DNA from 4 places in the Solibacillus sp. NPDC093137 genome. Region 3 is predicted to be linked to each of the others. Evidence: riboswitches for the same ligand, from Rfam matches in the RefSeq annotation. Region 3 holds a riboswitch; each other region holds the start of a gene.
The links. A riboswitch is a leader RNA that binds a small molecule or an ion and turns the genes downstream of it on or off. The one in region 3 is predicted to bind S-adenosylmethionine.

Region 1: linked by a shared signal. The riboswitch ahead of ACQKN3_RS19765 (bifunctional homocysteine S-methyltransferase/methylenetetrahydrofolate reductase) and the one ahead of ACQKN3_RS13955 (methionine ABC transporter ATP-binding protein) in region 3 are both predicted to bind S-adenosylmethionine.
Region 2: linked by a shared signal. The riboswitch ahead of metA (homoserine O-acetyltransferase MetA) and the one ahead of ACQKN3_RS13955 (methionine ABC transporter ATP-binding protein) in region 3 are both predicted to bind S-adenosylmethionine.
Region 4: linked by a shared signal. The riboswitch ahead of ACQKN3_RS12505 (O-acetylhomoserine aminocarboxypropyltransferase/cysteine synthase family protein) and the one ahead of ACQKN3_RS13955 (methionine ABC transporter ATP-binding protein) in region 3 are both predicted to bind S-adenosylmethionine.

Annotation. Positions count from the first base shown of each region.
Region 1 covers NZ_JBNNVH010000011.1:20,560-24,775, reverse strand. Annotated here, with positions in the region: gene metH (methionine synthase) at 1-586, opposite strand, end outside; gene ACQKN3_RS19765 (bifunctional homocysteine S-methyltransferase/methylenetetrahydrofolate reductase) at 579-2,423, opposite strand; SAM riboswitch class I at 2,526-2,623, opposite strand; gene hemG (protoporphyrinogen oxidase) at 2,711-4,096, opposite strand.
Region 2 covers NZ_JBNNVH010000001.1:1,051,370-1,055,585, reverse strand. Annotated here, with positions in the region: gene ACQKN3_RS05395 (AAA domain-containing protein) at 1-574, shown strand, start outside; gene ACQKN3_RS05390 (nucleoside-diphosphate sugar epimerase) at 590-1,333, shown strand; SAM riboswitch class I at 1,406-1,513, shown strand; gene metA (homoserine O-acetyltransferase MetA) at 1,667-2,608, shown strand; gene ACQKN3_RS05380 (ABC transporter ATP-binding protein) at 2,659-3,429, opposite strand; gene ACQKN3_RS05375 (YczE/YyaS/YitT family protein) at 3,555-4,181, opposite strand.
Region 3 covers NZ_JBNNVH010000003.1:198,919-203,134, reverse strand. Annotated here, with positions in the region: gene ACQKN3_RS13965 (MetQ/NlpA family ABC transporter substrate-binding protein) at 1-254, opposite strand, end outside; gene ACQKN3_RS13960 (methionine ABC transporter permease) at 410-1,078, opposite strand; gene ACQKN3_RS13955 (methionine ABC transporter ATP-binding protein) at 1,071-2,099, opposite strand; SAM riboswitch class I at 2,245-2,347, opposite strand; gene ACQKN3_RS13950 (thioredoxin family protein) at 2,409-2,711, opposite strand; gene ACQKN3_RS13945 (toprim domain-containing protein) at 2,719-3,045, opposite strand; gene gcvH (glycine cleavage system protein GcvH) at 3,135-3,515, opposite strand; gene ACQKN3_RS13935 (arsenate reductase family protein) at 3,596-3,952, opposite strand.
Region 4 covers NZ_JBNNVH010000002.1:140,507-144,722, reverse strand. Annotated here, with positions in the region: gene ACQKN3_RS12510 (hypothetical protein) at 1-361, opposite strand, end outside; gene ACQKN3_RS12505 (O-acetylhomoserine aminocarboxypropyltransferase/cysteine synthase family protein) at 551-1,855, opposite strand; SAM riboswitch class I at 1,973-2,087, opposite strand; gene nfsA (oxygen-insensitive NADPH nitroreductase) at 2,333-3,067, shown strand; gene ACQKN3_RS12495 (hypothetical protein) at 3,112-4,216, opposite strand, start outside.

The DNA.
Region 1 (4,216 bases), on a different contig from region 3:
TTGTCCCTGAAATCATGACAGGCAGCTCTTTGCCGAGTTCTTTAAATGCACGGTGTATCGCAATCGTTCCTGCTTTAACATTCAGCATATCCTGGGAAGTTTCCATTAAGAGAAGATCCGCCCCAGCTTCGATTAGCGCTTTTGCCTGGATATAAAAGTTTTCTTCCAGCTCTTCAAATGTAATACCGCCTGTTACTGACAATGTTTTTGTCGTAGGGCCGATTGCACCTGCGACAAAGCGCGGCCATTCCGGTGTCGAAAACTCCTTCGCTGCTTCTAGTGCAATTTCAACCGCCTGCTTATTAATTTCTACCGCTTTGTCCCCTATGTCATACTCATCCAGAACAAGCGGTGTTCCGCCAAACGTATTTGTACAAATAATATCAGCGCCTGCAGCTAAATATTCACGGTGAATTTTGCCTAAAACATCGGGTCTCGTAAGTACCAGGTTTTCATTACAACCGTCTAAGTCTTCCCCGCCAAAATCTTCATATGTTAGGTTTTCTGCCTGAAGCATCGTCCCCATGGCACCATCAATGATAAGTATTCTTTTTTGTAATTGCTCATGAATTGGGTGATTATACATTCGACTGAACTCCTTTACTTTCCACATCATATTGTTTTACATAGTCCATTAATTCCAGCGTCATATCATAGCGTAAAAACGGTGTAATTAAATAAATACCATTAAAATATTTGCATGCCGTATCGAGCAGCTCTTTCGCAATTGCGATTCCTTCTGCTGTCGATGCTTCCTTGTCGTCCCCGCAGGCAGCCATACGCGCAAGTACTTCATCGGACAATTTAATGCCCGGTACTTCATGATGTAAAAATTCCGCACTGCGTGATGAAGTAAGTGGCATAATCCCGATATAAATCGGTGTTTCCAAATTCTTAGTCGCCTCATAGATTTCGATAATCTTTTCTTTCGTATAAACCGGCTGTGAAATAAAGTAATCTGCACCATGCTCGATTTTCTTCTCTAAACGGGCAACAGCACGGTCCAACACACGGACATTCGGATTAAAAGCAGCGGCCACCGAGAAATTCGCCTGTTTACGGAGTGACTTCCCAGTAAAAGAACCACCTTTATTTAACTGCTTAATTAAGGAAATGAGCTCCATTGACGAAACATCATATACGCTCGTCGCCCCCGGGAAATCCCCCACTTTTGTTGGGTCCCCTGTTACGACCAGAATATCATGAAGCTCCAAAGCATCAAGTCCCATTAAATGTGACTGAAGCCCAATTAAATTTCGGTCACGGCACGTTAAATGCGGCAATGAACGAATTCCGTGCTCTTTTAAAATAGCGGCCATCGCGATATTGCTGATGCGCGGCGAAGCAAGTGAGTTATCAGCCATCATAATGACATCGGCTCCCGCTTTTGCCAGCTGTTTTGCCCCTTCGACAAACCCATCGATTTCCAGGTGACGCGGTGTATCCAGCTCAACAATAACAGAGCGTTCACGTTTTGCTTTTTCGTGGAGCGGCTCTTGTTTACGTGGCTCCGGAATACGGACGAATTGTGTAGACCTGTGTTTTTCTTCCTTCGTTTCGATTGGTTGCATATTCGCCAAACGTTTTTTTACGGCTGCAATATGCTTCGGTGTCGTCCCGCAGCACCCGCCAATTAAACGGACTCCTTGGTTTACAAGTTCAACGGCTGCACGTGCGAAATAGTCGGTTTCCGATTCATAGACAACACGACCATCTTCAATATCTAATAATGATGCATTTGGGTAAGCCGATAGAAAGGCCTTTTTCGGTAAATTGACTCCTTCAAATGCCTGAATCGTATGGAAAGGACCTAATCGGCAGTTACTCCCAACAATATCCGCACCTAGTCTTTCCAAATCCTGAAGTGCTTCATTTAAAGACATTAAATTTTGAAGGACACCCGGCTCCTGCATTGTCACTTGGGCAATGATCGGTAAATCAGTCATAGAACGTAATAGATGGACACAATGCGATAATTCTTCAAAATCGTAATACGTTTCCAGTAAGAATCCATCTGGTTCACCAGCTAGTAATACTTCCGCTTGTTCTTGGAACGCAGTTAAAATTTCGTCTAATGTCGCATCACTTTTTCGGATTCCACGAATACCACCGATTGTCGCCAGCACATATTGTCCATCCAGGGAAGCAGCACGCTTTGCAATTTTTAACGCAGCTTCATTAAACTCCTTAACACGATTTTCATAGCCATAACGTGCAAGCTTAATTCGGTTGGCTCCGTATGTATTTGTCTGAATAATATCTGCACCCGCCGCAATATATTCACTATGAATTTTTTCTATAATATCAGGACGTGCAATATTCATCTCTTCATGACAATAATCCAATCCATATGAATAAAGAAGTGTTCCGATTGCCCCGTCTGCTGTTAAAACCCGTGTTTGTAATTCTTCAAGTAAACCCATTGCCTTCACTCCATCATTTACAGTATTTTCAGTATATTAACGATACAAAAAAGCCTTCTTTCATTAAATAAAAGAAGGCATAATAGTTATCAACTTAATCCCTTCTCATCTTCTGGCATTTGCCACTGGATTTAGCACCTGACTTAACGTTGGTTGCTGAAGTTTCATCGGGCCAGTCCCTCTACTTCTCTTGATAAGAAAATAATATGAATTTTTAAAATAATTAAATGAATCATAACGTTATCTAATACTTCCGTCAATACCCTTTAGCCGAATGAAGTATTTCTTTACATAATTCGACTAATAATTTGTTCAGCTGTTTTTTTTCCATTTAAAATACAGGCACCGATTCCTACTCCGAAATAGGCACATCCCGCTAATAGAACATTCGGGTAATCATTTGCCAGCTGCTGTATAACTTCCGATAATGCTTCATTATGCGCCAAATCATAGCGGGGCATTTGGTCAACCCACTTTGTTACATTGACGACTGTCGGCTCCGCTTCAACACCTAAGCTAACACGTATATCTTCCAGTGCAACTTTCGTAAGTTCTTCATCAGACATAGCAGCCAACTCTTCATAACGCGGATTAATATTTTTATAAAACAGGCGAACAAGTAAATTACCTTCCGCCGATGTATGTTTCCATTTACGGCTCGTCCATGTTGACGCATTGCAAACTAAATCACTATTATGCGAAACGATAAAGCCTGTACCATCTGCCGGTAAAATATCATCCGGTACATCAAAGCCCAAATACATCGTTAAAGCAGATGCCGTCGTGAACTTTTTCAACTGTTCTTCCAGTGAGTCATCCTGTATGACATGACGTACTGTTTCATTTGGAACAGCCAATACAACAACATCCGATAAAATTATTTCTTCTTCCAGCACGACTTCATATTGCTCTTCTTTTTTACGGATTTGCTTTGTTACTGTATTTTTCATGAATTCAACTTCCGGCAGTTGTTCCTCTAAGCGATCGATCAATGCCGATAAACCTGAGCGGAAAGAAATAAACTTCTTATTCACAGCTTTTTCAAATTGCTCTCGATGTGCTTCGAATCCTTTAATAATCGATCCGTAGTTGTTTTTATAATCCACTAAATAAGGCAATGTGGAAGCCAGGCTTAATTGATATAAGTCGCCTGAATAAACACCCGCTAATACAGGGGCAATTTGCTTGCGGACAATTTCTTCCCCTAAAAAATACTCCAAAAACGTACCGATCGAGCTTTCTTTTGTAAATTTAGTATTCGGGATTTCTAAATCTTGAAGTGCTCTCTTCTTTCCTTCTTCAGAAATTAACGTACTCGACATGAGTGATTCCACACTCATCGGAATACCGAATGTCGATCCTGCCGGAATTGCATGGAGCTCATTATTCGTATGAATGTAAGAAATTCCTGTTTCGTTATAGACAAGCTCTGATTCAAAATCAAGCTCTTTTACAAGCTCTAAAACCCCTGGATGGCGAGCTACAATTGAGTCAGCCCCCGTTTCCATAATAAAACCTTTATCCTTTTCGGAATGAATTTTCCCGCCTAAATATGCGTTCTTTTCAATCAGTATTAACCGTGCTTCCACATTTTGCTCATGCATTTTATTTTTCAAATAATGCATCGTACATAGCCCGGTAATCCCGCCACCTACAACTACTACTGTTTTCATATCCATTCTCTCCTATTTCGTTCGCTTCTCTTTTATAAGTATAAACTTTTTTATGCGAAATATGGTCAGTGGGGTATTACAATTTATAGAACCACATAAGAAAAACCATCCTACCAAAAA
Region 2 (4,216 bases), on a different contig from region 3:
TCATTTCCTTGAAACATCAAAGGTTACACGAAATCACCATTTACTATGGCTTGATATTCCGAATGCCAAGCCGTATTTTGAAGAGCGTATGAAGGAAGGCTCGAGTTTATTCAATTTAGCTGAGCTGGAACAGATTAAACAGCAGCTTCTTGAATTAAATGCCGCAACGGGACAAGCGAAAGCACAAGGGCTGATTCCACAAGACGCATTAAAATCGGTTGGCGTTATTTCATTCTACGCGGAGCAGGTGAAACGTATTAATCGTCTGATCGAACAGGAAATCAGTGTACCGCATTTACACATCCGTACAGGATCCGTCGATAAATTCCAGGGGATGGAGATGGATGTGATTATCGTCAGCATGGTGCGGAATCATGACAATGAGCGCGGAGAAATCGGGTTTGCGAAAGATTACCGACGCCTGAATGTTGCATTATCCCGCGCACGGGAACTGCTCATAATGATTGGCAGTACCGAAATGTTTACAAAGCGTCCAAAGAGCGCGAAAACACGGGATATGTATGCCCATGTATTAACGACAGTAAAAGAGCAAGACGGCTATTTTGCTGTGTAGAAACAGGGGGATTGAATGGATTTACAAAGTACAGTTATACAGCTGCAGAAAGAACTCATCCAAAATCCGTCCATTGAAATCAAAAAGCAAATGCAATACGCCATTCCGATTCACACATTGGAAGTGAAATATCATCCGGTAATGCGTAATGCCATGGATATTTTAATGAAGATGATGCTCATTTCATTTGAGAAGGCGAAGCTGAAAAATGTGGAGTTATTAGCCGAAATTTTATTGGTGGAACCGTTATTTATTCATGATTTGACGAATAAAATGTTACGACTGGGTATGATTGTGAAGGAACAGGAATTTGCACTAACTGCAAAGGGTAAGGCTCAGCTGGAATCGGGCATTTTTGAAGAGGAACTTGAAGAAACAAGTTATTTTATTCAATACAGCCCGATCCATGAGCAGCCATTGGAGGGTGACCTGGAGGAATTTGCGGATTTGGAAGAGTTTCCGGAGCCTTTCCCGACAATCGAAACAGAAGAAATCGAAGCAATTGAAGAGACAGTGCTGATTGATTTCATACAACAGCAACTTTCCGAACAACCGGTGGCGGAAGATGAAGTACCGCACTATATAACGAGTGTTGTTTCGACGGAATCGATCCAGATTAATGATATACCGGTCCTATGTTTTTTACTGTTTGATCAAAAGGAAAACAGGCATTTTGTGCGGGTATACAATACATTGACACGTGTATGGGATGAACGGCTGGAGACAATCTTATTTACTATAGAAAAAGAGCAGCTTTAGTATGCGTGAAATAATATTTTTGGAATTATTGCAAAATTACAAAGTACATGATACACTAATGACAATTTAATAGACTTATCAAGAGAAGCGGAGGGACTTGGCCCGATGATGCTTCAGCAACCTCTAGTTTAACTAGAAAGGTGCTACTTCCAGCAAGGTGTTGACCTTGGCAGATAAGAACGGGTAGAAGCCCCTCTCAATTCTGTTTTGCTGGAATGAGAGGGGCTTTTTTATTGTTCCGGAACGGTTCGTTTCGCTCGTAAAACAATGCATTGCCTGAATACCACAGATTATTAAAAGTTTATTGAAAAAGTTTATGAGGGGGAAAGTGGAATGCCGATTAATATTCCGAAACATTTACCGGCGGGTGAGCTGCTTAGAAAAGAGAAGATTTTCGTCATGGAGGAAGACCGTGCGAAAACACAACAAATTCGACCGTTAAATATTTTAGTGTTTAATTTAATGCCTGAAAAAGAGAAAACCGAACTGCAGTTGCTGCGCTTACTCGGTAATACACCATTACAGGTGGATGTGACATTTTTAAACACGGCTACATACGAATCAAAAAATGTTTCCAAATCGCATTTAGATACTTTTTACCGGACGTTCGACCAAGTGAAGCACCGTCGCTTTGATGGGCTCATTATTACAGGAGCGCCAGTAGAGAAAATGGATTTTGAAGATGTTGGCTACTGGAATGAGATTACGCATGTTATGGACTGGGCAGATGAACATGTCACGTCGATTATGTATATATGTTGGGGCGCCCAAGCTGCCTTGTATCATCATTTTGGCATCGGAAAATTCGAATTGCCGAAGAAATGCTCCGGTGTTTATTCCCATGTGATTACGGATTTAACAGTAGATTTAGTGCGGGGATTCAGCGATGAGTATGTGGCACCTCATTCACGCCACACGTCGGTTTCAATTGATGAAGTGCGAGCACACCCTGACTTGCGACTATTAAGCTATTCGGATGATGCAGGCGTGTTTATCGTGCAATCGAAAAACAATAAACATATTATGATTACAGGGCATCTGGAATATGATGCAACGACCTTATCGGATGAGTATTTCCGCGATATTGAGAAAGATCCGGACAATACGGAAATTCCGATCAACTATTTCCCGAATAACGACCCGTTGCAGGCACCGAAAAATGTTTGGCGTGCCCATTCGCATCTGTTGTTCTACAACTGGCTGAACTACTACGTATACCAAGAAACGCCGTATGAATGGCATTACGTCGATGAAAATATTGAATATCATATTTAATGCTTATAAATGAAACGAACCAGCAAGAGATGGACTCCTGCTGGTTCGTTTTATTTAATTGCGACCCAGGCACGTTCGCGTTCAATCTGCAAACTAATTTCCCGCCCGAAGAAATCGCTTAATAATTCGTCTGTTAAAACAACTTCGCGTGCATTGGCTTCGACATTTTTTCCGTCTTTCATTAAAAGTACATGGCTAAAACAAGGAAGTATTTCTTCTACATGATGCGTCACGTAAATTAGGGTAGGGCCGTTTTCTGCTTGTGCAATCTGTTCTATTGTTTGCAGCAAGTTTTCCCGTTCGATTAAGTCCAGACCGCCACATGGCTCATCCAATATTAAAATTTCCGGATCCGCCATAATGGCCCTTGCTATTTGAACACGCTGCCGTTCACCTTGAGACAAATGCTCGAATGATTTATTTGCTAAATGGTCACAGTGAAAATGCTTCATAATAGAAACCGCATGGTCAATTTCTTCTTCCGTCACATCATTGAAAAGGCGAAGGGCACCGAATTTTCCGCTGAGCACGATTTCAATTGCATTATCCTGCCAGTTGAAGTTATCGATCATCGCATTGCTGACCCAGCCGATCCGTGTCCGCAGTTTCGGTATATACGTCTTGCCATATGTTTCACCCAGTATTTGGACCTTACCTTCATTTGGCCAAATATAGCCGTTAATAACTTTCAGCAACGTCGTTTTGCCGGATCCGTTTAACCCTAAAATAGCCCAATGCTGTCCCTTTTGAACATGCCAGCTTAAATCATTTAAAATCTTTTTGTCATTGCGATATAAATGGATATTTTCAATATGTATCATTTAAAAACACCTCCACTTACTACTATGCACCTTTTTTCATTGTAGAGAAAGTATTTTTTGAAAATTGTAACAATTTAAATGTAAAAAAAAGAAAGCAAACGCATATTGCTTGCTCTCCTCATTATTTATATAACAACACTTTCGACACCTGCTGCGCGGTGGAACAGCTTTCCGTTCCATTTGAGTGCCCATTGTACGACAGGCCCTAAGCCGAACGCCATAAATACAGTACCGACTCCGACTGGTCCGCCCAATACAAAACCTAATACAGCAACCGTTACTTCCATTGTCGTCCGTGCACGGTTGACACTCCAGCCGAGGCGATGCACCAACAGCAGCATTAATGTATCACGAGGTCCTACACCGAGGTTTGCGACCATATACATCCCGCAGCCGAAGCCGAGCAGGACAACGCCAACAACAAACGCCAATGTTTGTTCTAACAGTGTATTCGCATCCGGTAATACTAACAAAAATATATCAATAAAAATCCCTGTCAGGAACATGTCCAAATAAGTTCCGACTTTCGGCAATCTTTTCGTGAAAAACGTATCAACAGCCAGAATGAGCAAACCTAAAATAATCGACCACATACCGACCGTTAATCCCAAGTTTTTTTGTAATCCGATATGAAGGACATCCCATGACCCAACGCCAAGTATTTGTCCTTTGATCGTCAATGCGACGCCTAATGATAAAACAATGATGCCTGCAATAAAAAATACGCAGCGCCAATAAAATTCCTGTTTCACTTTCACATGTAATCCCTCATCAATCCTCGATATAA
Region 3 (4,216 bases):
AAGTATGGGATGTGCTGGAAGTAGTTTGCATCTAAATCACCGTTATTTAAATCTTGGTTTGGAAGAACGTAGTCTGTATAAGTTTCAATTTCTAGCTCAATACCCTGTTCCTCTAAAATCGGCTTAACTTTTTCAAGGATAACTGCGTGTGGTGTATTTGACGCACCAACTACTAATTTTTCATCTTCTCCGCCACATGCTGCTAAAGCAAGTACTGAAGCTCCTAAAATAACGCTTGATAATAATTTCTTCATTTGTTTTACCTACCCTTTTTTTAGTTTGTCCAGTTTATCGAAACCTTTTTTATATTCTGATTATTTTTCTTATAGACGCGCACTTTTTTAAAGTTTGCGTCCATATTGTTTCGATGCACCATTATTTATAATTACGGCCATTTATGAGCCACTAACTATCGTTTGTCCACTCTTACTGTAATGAAGTCCCCAATAAATTGGATAATGAATACGACAACTAAAATTAAAACAGTTGCCATTAATGTCACATCTGTTCGGTTACGCTGGAAACCATCAAGGAATGCCAGGTTACCTAAACCACCCGCACCGATAATGCCGGCCATTGCTGTATATCCTACTAAAGCTACCGCAGTAACAGTAATACCAGAAATTAATGCCGGTAAGCTTTCCGGGATCAGCACTTTCCAAATAATCGTAGAAGTTTTCGCTCCCATTGAGCGGGCTGCTTCAATGACACCTTTATCAATTTCTCTTAATGCTATTAATACCATGCGCGCATAAAACGGTGCTGCCCCAATAATTAGCGCAGGTAATGCTGCATTGGCGCCACGGATTGTTCCAAGTAAAAACTTAGTAAATGGAATTAATAAAATGATTAAGACGATAAATGGAATCGACCGGAAAATGTTTACGAGTGATCCTGTCAAAAAGTGCACAATTTTATTTGCCCATAATTGATTGTCGCTCGTTAAAAATAAGACAATGCCAATTAGAAGTCCTAGTATAAATGTGATGACTGTCGCAACAGCCGTCATATAAATTGTTTCATATGTTGCTTCGAGCATTTTACCCCAATCTACGTTCGGAAATAATTGATTAAACATGCTCAATCACCTCCGCCTGAATTTCTTGCTTTGCTAAAAAGCTTAATGCTTCCGCGACTGCTTTTGGCTCGCCATCGATATGAATAAACAATGTACCAAACGAACCGCCCGTTGTATTTGAGATTTTGCCATGCACTATATTAACAACTACGTCAAATTGCTTAATCATTTGTGAGATGACAGGCTGTTCTGTCGTTGCCGCTGCAAATGTTAATTTAGCGATTTTGCCTTCTGGATAATTGGCTAAAATCTGTTCCAGTGATGCTTGCGTTTCCTGTGTTTCACCAGAAGCCTGTGATACGAAGTTTTTCGTAATTGGTGCTTGAGGATGCTGGAACACTTGCAATACATCTCCCTGTTCCACTACTTTACCGGCTTCCATTACCGCTACTCTGTTACAGATTTTGCGGATAACATGCATTTCATGTGTAATGAGTACAATTGTAAGTCCGATGTTTTTATTAATATCGAGCAGTAATTCCAAAATTGAATCCGTTGTTTCCGGATCAAGCGCTGAAGTCGCTTCATCACATAAAAGCACTTCCGGGTTGTTCGCCAACGCTCGTGCAATGCCGACACGCTGCTTTTGACCGCCTGACAATTGTGAAGGATACGCTTTCCCTCTTCCTTTTAAACCTACGAGTTCAATCAGCTCTTCTACTCGCTTTTCACGATCAGCTTTTGAAACGCCCGCAATTTCAAGTGGAAATGCGATGTTTTCTTCAACTGTACGTGACCAGAGCAGATTGAAGTGCTGGAAAATCATACTTATTTTTTGGCGTGCTTCTCGTAATTTTGCCCCGGAAGCTTTTGCAATATCCTGGCCGCCTACAATGACAGAACCTGTTGTAGGCTTTTCCAAACCGTTCAGCAGTCGGATCATCGTACTTTTACCGGCACCACTGTAGCCGATAATTCCGTATATTTCACCTTTGTTAATCGATAGGCTTACATTATCAACTGCTGTAAGTTTACCGTTTTTCGTGTTATACACTTTTGTAATATTTTGTATATCAATCATCGGTTGTACTCCTTCTAAATTGAAATAACCTTCCTGCTATTTCAAAATCATGTTCTATTCTCATTCAAAACCTCCGTTGAATGAAAAAAACCTTTCTACCAAGACAAGTAGAAAGGTTTCACATACATTTATACGGTAAACCGTTCTCTCATCTTTCAAAGTTTAAACTTTGTGTGAATTGGCACCTTTGCGTAAACGCTGGTTGCCGGGCTTCATAGGGCACTTCCCTCCACCTCTCTTTATAAGAGCAACGTTATTAAGTTTTATTATTATGAATGTTACTTTATCACGACAAAGTGACTACGTCAATTACTTTTTTAATATTTCATACAAAAACGGTACGGATTTAAATGCATAAATTTTATTCGTTAGTTCCCCGTTGTCTGAAACGATTAAACAAGGTACACTTTCAATTTTCAATTCATATGGTAAATCCCCTAAATAATTGATATTTGCCATACCAAGCGGAAGATCTGGGAGTAATTTCTCAATTACTTCCAACATTTTTTCCGACACTTCACAAGTGCCGCACATAGGCGTATATAAGAAAAACGCTGTCTGATCATACTGTTCTACGTTCTGTTCCCATTGCTGTTTCGTCCATTGTTCCATTATACTGTCATCCTTCTTTTACTAAAAATTTTGCCTGTAGTAAAATATCCCTTAAGATTTTAGTAGGTGTTTTTTCTACTTCTACATATTCGTGAGGTATGATAAGCTGTGTCGCTTCGGGATATGCACGGTTCATCAGTTTACGTAACTTCTCACCGTTTTTATCTGCATCAAACATAGTGATAATTTCATCTTGCTCATATTCTTCCAATAAATCAATTAAATTGACTTCGCTTATCGTGCCATTTGTACAAATAATTGTCACGTCTTCAGCTAATATCGGGATTAATCTCAATTTATCGGCACGTCCTTCTACAACGATGCATCTTCCCATATAACACGCTTCCTTTCATTCGTCACCTTTATATATAGAATAACAAAAAAACACTAAAACCTTTATATAGAAGGCTTTAGTGTTTCATATTATTGTTCGATTAATGCAGTGTAAGCATCTGCGTCTAATAACTCGTCTACTTCTGCTTCACTTGTTAACTCAACAGTAACCATCCATGCATTACCGTATGGTGATTCATTTACATATTCAGGATTGTCCAGTAATTCTTCGTTGATTGCAACAACTTTACCAGAAAGTGGTGCATATAGTTCAGAAACTGTTTTAACAGATTCTACACTACCGAAAGGCTGATCCCTTGAAATTTCATCGCCTACTTCAGGTAACTCTACGAATACGATATCGCCTAGTTCAGACTGTGCGAAATCCGTAATACCGATTGTCGCTTTACCGTCTTCAATTTTAACCCACTCATGCTCTTTTGAATAACGTAATTCTTTAGGTGTGCTCATTCGAAAACCTCCATGTTATATGTAGTACATTCAAGTTCATTTTGCCATATTTCGTTCGGAAATACAATGTGAATAACTGTTTATTTCCAAGTTTCTAAGAAGTCAGACTCCTTAAATCCTAAAGTTAATTTTTTACCATCTGTAACGATTGGTCGCTTAATTAACATACCATCCGATGCTAATAGCTCTAATTGCTCATCCTCGGACATTGTCGGTAATTTATCTTTTAGGCCTAATTCACGATATTTCATGCCAGATGTATTAAAGAATTTCTTCAGCGGCACTCCACTAGCTTCGTAAATTGCTTTAAGTTCCTCTTTAGATGGTGTCTGCTCTACAATATGAATATTTACATAGTCCACACCTTGCTCATCTAGCCATTTTTGCGCTTTTTTACAAGTTGTACATTTCGGATATTGGATGAATTTTACTGTCATGTAAGTACTCCTTTTTGCCCTGGATTTTCCTATATTGTAACGGATATAGAAGGACAAATCAAAAATGTGTTCGCACTATCGGAGTTTTACTGGTTATGGTTGTTATTAGAAGATGTGCAAAAATATTAGAACATGCCCGACATATTTTAGAAGAACGGCTTCACTTCACTTATTAGAAACTTTGGGTGACATAATAGAAGATAGGAAACTTATATTAGAAGTTCCCATGTATATTAGACATTTTGAAATTATATTAGAACATTT
Region 4 (4,216 bases), on a different contig from region 3:
GATAGGCAGTTAAAATCTTGGTCATGACGATTTCCTCTTTTGCCGAGTAGTCAGGGACCGCGTATGGGCGCTCCACTAACTGAAATTCACCATATTTTAAGAACCACTCTCTGGCTGGCGATAAAATATGGGCTGTACCATGAATTTTGTATTCCTCGGCAACTTCTTTTACAACATAACCTGCTGTGGCAAGATCGTGAGCTTGTTCAGAGAAGGCACTGTGTCCAAAAACATGCTGCCACATCGTATTCACATCCGCCAAAATTTGCTGGATAGCGCAAGCGTTCACAAATTCCTTTACGTCATTAAGTTCATAAATAATATAGGCTGCAATGTTTTGTGCACTGTATACTTTCCCCATGTTGAACAACTCCTTTTCTTCCAATGATGCTGCAACATCACTTTAAATTTTTCCGGTTGGTAATATTATTATCCCAATTGTATTACTTGGTATTAAATTTGTCAATAAAACTTATAAAAATAGTAGGGATTAATTTTCTAAAAATTGCTTAGCTTCTCGAATGGGAAAAGCTAAGCCTTTTTTAAAGGTTTATGCGTTTGTTTCTGCGCCTACTTCAGCCGCAACTTTCGCTAATGCCTGTTCTAAATCTGCGATAATATCTTCTGCTGCTTCTAACCCGATCGATAAGCGAATGAGCTCTTCCGATACGCCGGCAGTTTTTAGTTCTTCAGCAGATAACTGTTGGTGCGTTGTGCTCGCAGGGTGGATAATCAATGAACGGGCATCCCCAACGTTTGCTACGTGTGAAAACAATTCTACGTTATCGATTACTTGGCGACCGGCTTCGCGTCCACCTTTAATGCCGAACGTAATGATAGATCCAAAGCCGTTTTTCAAGTACTTTTTCGCCAAATCATGTGTCTCAAAATCTTCAAAGCCGTTGTAATTTACGTATTCCACAAATGGGTGGTCTCTTAAATACTCGGCAACTTTTTGTGTATTTTCATTGTGACGGACAATACGCAAATGAAGCGTTTCAAGTCCTTGCAGGAAGTTAAATGCTGCGTCAGCAGATAATGTTGGACCAAAATCACGCAATAGTTGAACACGAAGCTTTGTCGCAAATACTGCGCCTGCTGTGTCAATCCCGTAGCGTAGACCATGGTAAGAAGTATCCGGTTCTGTAAATCCTGGATGTCTTCCTTGTGTCCAGTCGAACTTCCCTGCATCAACGACAATCCCGCCGATTGTCGTTCCATGACCACCAATCCATTTTGTTGCAGAATGGATAACAACATCCGCACCGAATTCAATCGGATTACTTCCGTATGGGGAAGCAAATGTGCTGTCGATTAATAAAGGAAGACCATTGTCATGAGCGATGTTTGCTACCGCTTCAATATCCAGTACTTTCAAGCTTGGATTTCCAATAATTTCAGCGAAGATCGCTTTCGTTTTATCCGTGATTGCCGCCTGGAAGTTTGCAGGATCTGATTCATCCACAAATTTTACTGTAATGCCGTAGCGAGGCAATGTAGTTGCGAATAAATTGTAAGTCCCACCGTAAAGTGAACCTGCCGCAACAATTTCATCCCCTGCACCGGCTACGTTTAAAATCGAAAATGCTACTGCTGCTGCGCCAGATGAAAGCCCTACTGCAGCTGTACCCCCTTCTAATAAAGCAACCCGCTCTTCAAATGCCCCGACTGTCGGGTTCATAATACGAGAATAAATATTGCCTGTTTCCTGTAATGCAAATAGACGTTGCGCATGAGCTGTGTCATTAAATGCATAGGCTGTTGTGCGGTAAACTGGAACTGCAATTGCACCTGTTACCGGGTCTGGCTTTTGTCCCCCGTGTAATAATAAAGTTTCTGGTCTTAAATTTGTCATTTTATTACCCCCAAAAATTTAATCGATGGTGAAATCGGTGTTTTTTGAGGAGGATTTTTTAAATGAAAAAAACCCTCTTCAGTTAAGAAGAGGGTTGCGCATGAGCAAGTTTGCCTCCTCTTATCTTTCAAAATGATTGTCCATTTTGTAGGAATTAGCACCTTAGTCAGTTCATCACTTACTGGTTGCCGGGCATCTCAGGGCCTATTCCCTCCGCCGCTCTTGATAAGAGTTATGTGATTTGTGTTCCATCGTTGAGTCTCAGTATAAAACATACTAATCCGATATGTCAACACAAAAAATTAAAATTTTCAGATTTCTATTCGGATTACTCTTATCTGTATTTAACGATATGCAAAAATTCCTTCCTTATGAATTGAACAGACGTTAATAATCGACTTCAAGTAAAATATTGACTAAAATAAGCTTGAAGGCTATATATTTATTTTTTTTATTACATATAAGGGAGATGTTCACGTGAATACAAAAGAATTATTACGCAGTCATACATCTGTTCGTAAATATACAGGTGAGGAAATTTCTAAAGAAACTGTCATCGATTTAATCGAAACTGCACAAATGGCGGCAAGTTCGCATTTTGTACAGGCCTACAGTGTCATTTGGGTAACGGATGAAGAAAAGAAAACGAAGCTTGGTGAACTGTCTAAAAATGAATTCCAGTTCAAAACAGCGGGCGCCTCTTTCTTGTTTTGCGTAGATTTCAAACGTTTGCAAGTAGCCGGTCAAAAACATGGGGTTGATATTTCTGCTGACACGGCTGAAAACGTGCTTGTAGGGGTAGCAGATGTTGCATTATTTGCTCAAAACTTCGTTATTGCAGCTGAATCAATGGGTTACGGCATTTGCTATATCGGTGGTGCCCGTACAAATCCTAAGGAAATCAGCGCGCTGTTCAATTTACCGGAATACGTTTTCCCGTTATTTGCGATGACAATCGGTACACCGACAAAACGCAATGAAACAAAACCGCGTTTACCGGTAGCTGCGGTATTGCATGAAAATGGTTATGACGTTGATAAGTACGAGACGCTGCTAGATGAGTACGATGGAATTATGGAAGACTATTACAGCAGCCGGTCTTCGAATCAGAAGACTGCAACATGGACGAAACAAATGGCTGATTACTTAGTTGAACAAAACCGTCCGCATATTAAAGACTTCCTTGCTTCACAAGGCTTTACTTGGAAGTAAGCTAATAAAAAGGAGTATGCCGCAAAATGGCATACTCCTTTTGTTTATTTCAACCCTTCAATTTGCAATGCTTTTACAGGCTGGAAATCTTCTCCTGTTTTTGCATACGTTATCGTCGCCTGGTCACCTTCTTGCAAGTATATTGCAAACGGTGCAACTTCCGTAGAAACGATGAAGTTTTCACCTGTGTTCGCCAGGAAGGATACAATTGTGAAATCACCTACACGCTCTTTATAAACACGCATGACTTTTACCGTCGCTTTGGCCTCTTCGGCATTCGAAGTACCATCTACCGTACTGCCGCCACGGCTTAACGCTGTTTTATAAAGTCTTAACGCTTCATTTGGTGTTGTACCATATGCCGAAATTTCAGGATTTGCTGCTGACACGATAAAGTAATTTTGCAGGAATCCGTTCGCATCAAGTACAGCTGACAGCCAGCTCGCTTCACCGTAGAAGTTATAAAGGATCGGCATTTCGCCCTCCCATTCTTTTTCGATGAATTTTTTCTCGATAATTTCAAGAGCCCCTTGGGAATCCATATAAGACTCTTCCAGATTTCCAGTATAGTACGTTGCTTCACCAGTACGTGCATGTGTTAATGCATAACCAAGCATCGAGTCAACGCCCTCTTTTGGACTTGTAAAATCAGTGAAATAATACATTTCCCCGTCTTCCATAAAGATCGGACTTACATTTGCTTCCGTACCTTCATCACTCGGTAACTTAACATCCTTTTTACCGACAAGACTATTCCAGAAGCCGTGTACATAGTTACCGAAATAACTGTTTTGCAAACTTACTGCTTCCGGTGAGACAGCACCGTCAATAAATGCCGGTACATCTGCAATCGCAATTTTCTCTGTTGCACCCGTCTCCGCATCAACAAGCACAATCCCTTTTACATCAAAGCCGTTACGAGCAGAAATGAATTCCCCGTAAGAACGGATGTAATATGGTTTTCCATCTTCATCAATTTCCAGCTGCGGATCTCCATAGAAAATTAATGATGGATTTTGAAGACGAATATGACGCTCCAGGTTTTTATTTAAATAAGCAGATGGAACATAGCTCATTTCTGCCTTCACAAACTTTGGATTATCGCTTGAGTCAGTAGCACTCATCGTGAAATATCCTGGAGTTGTTTTT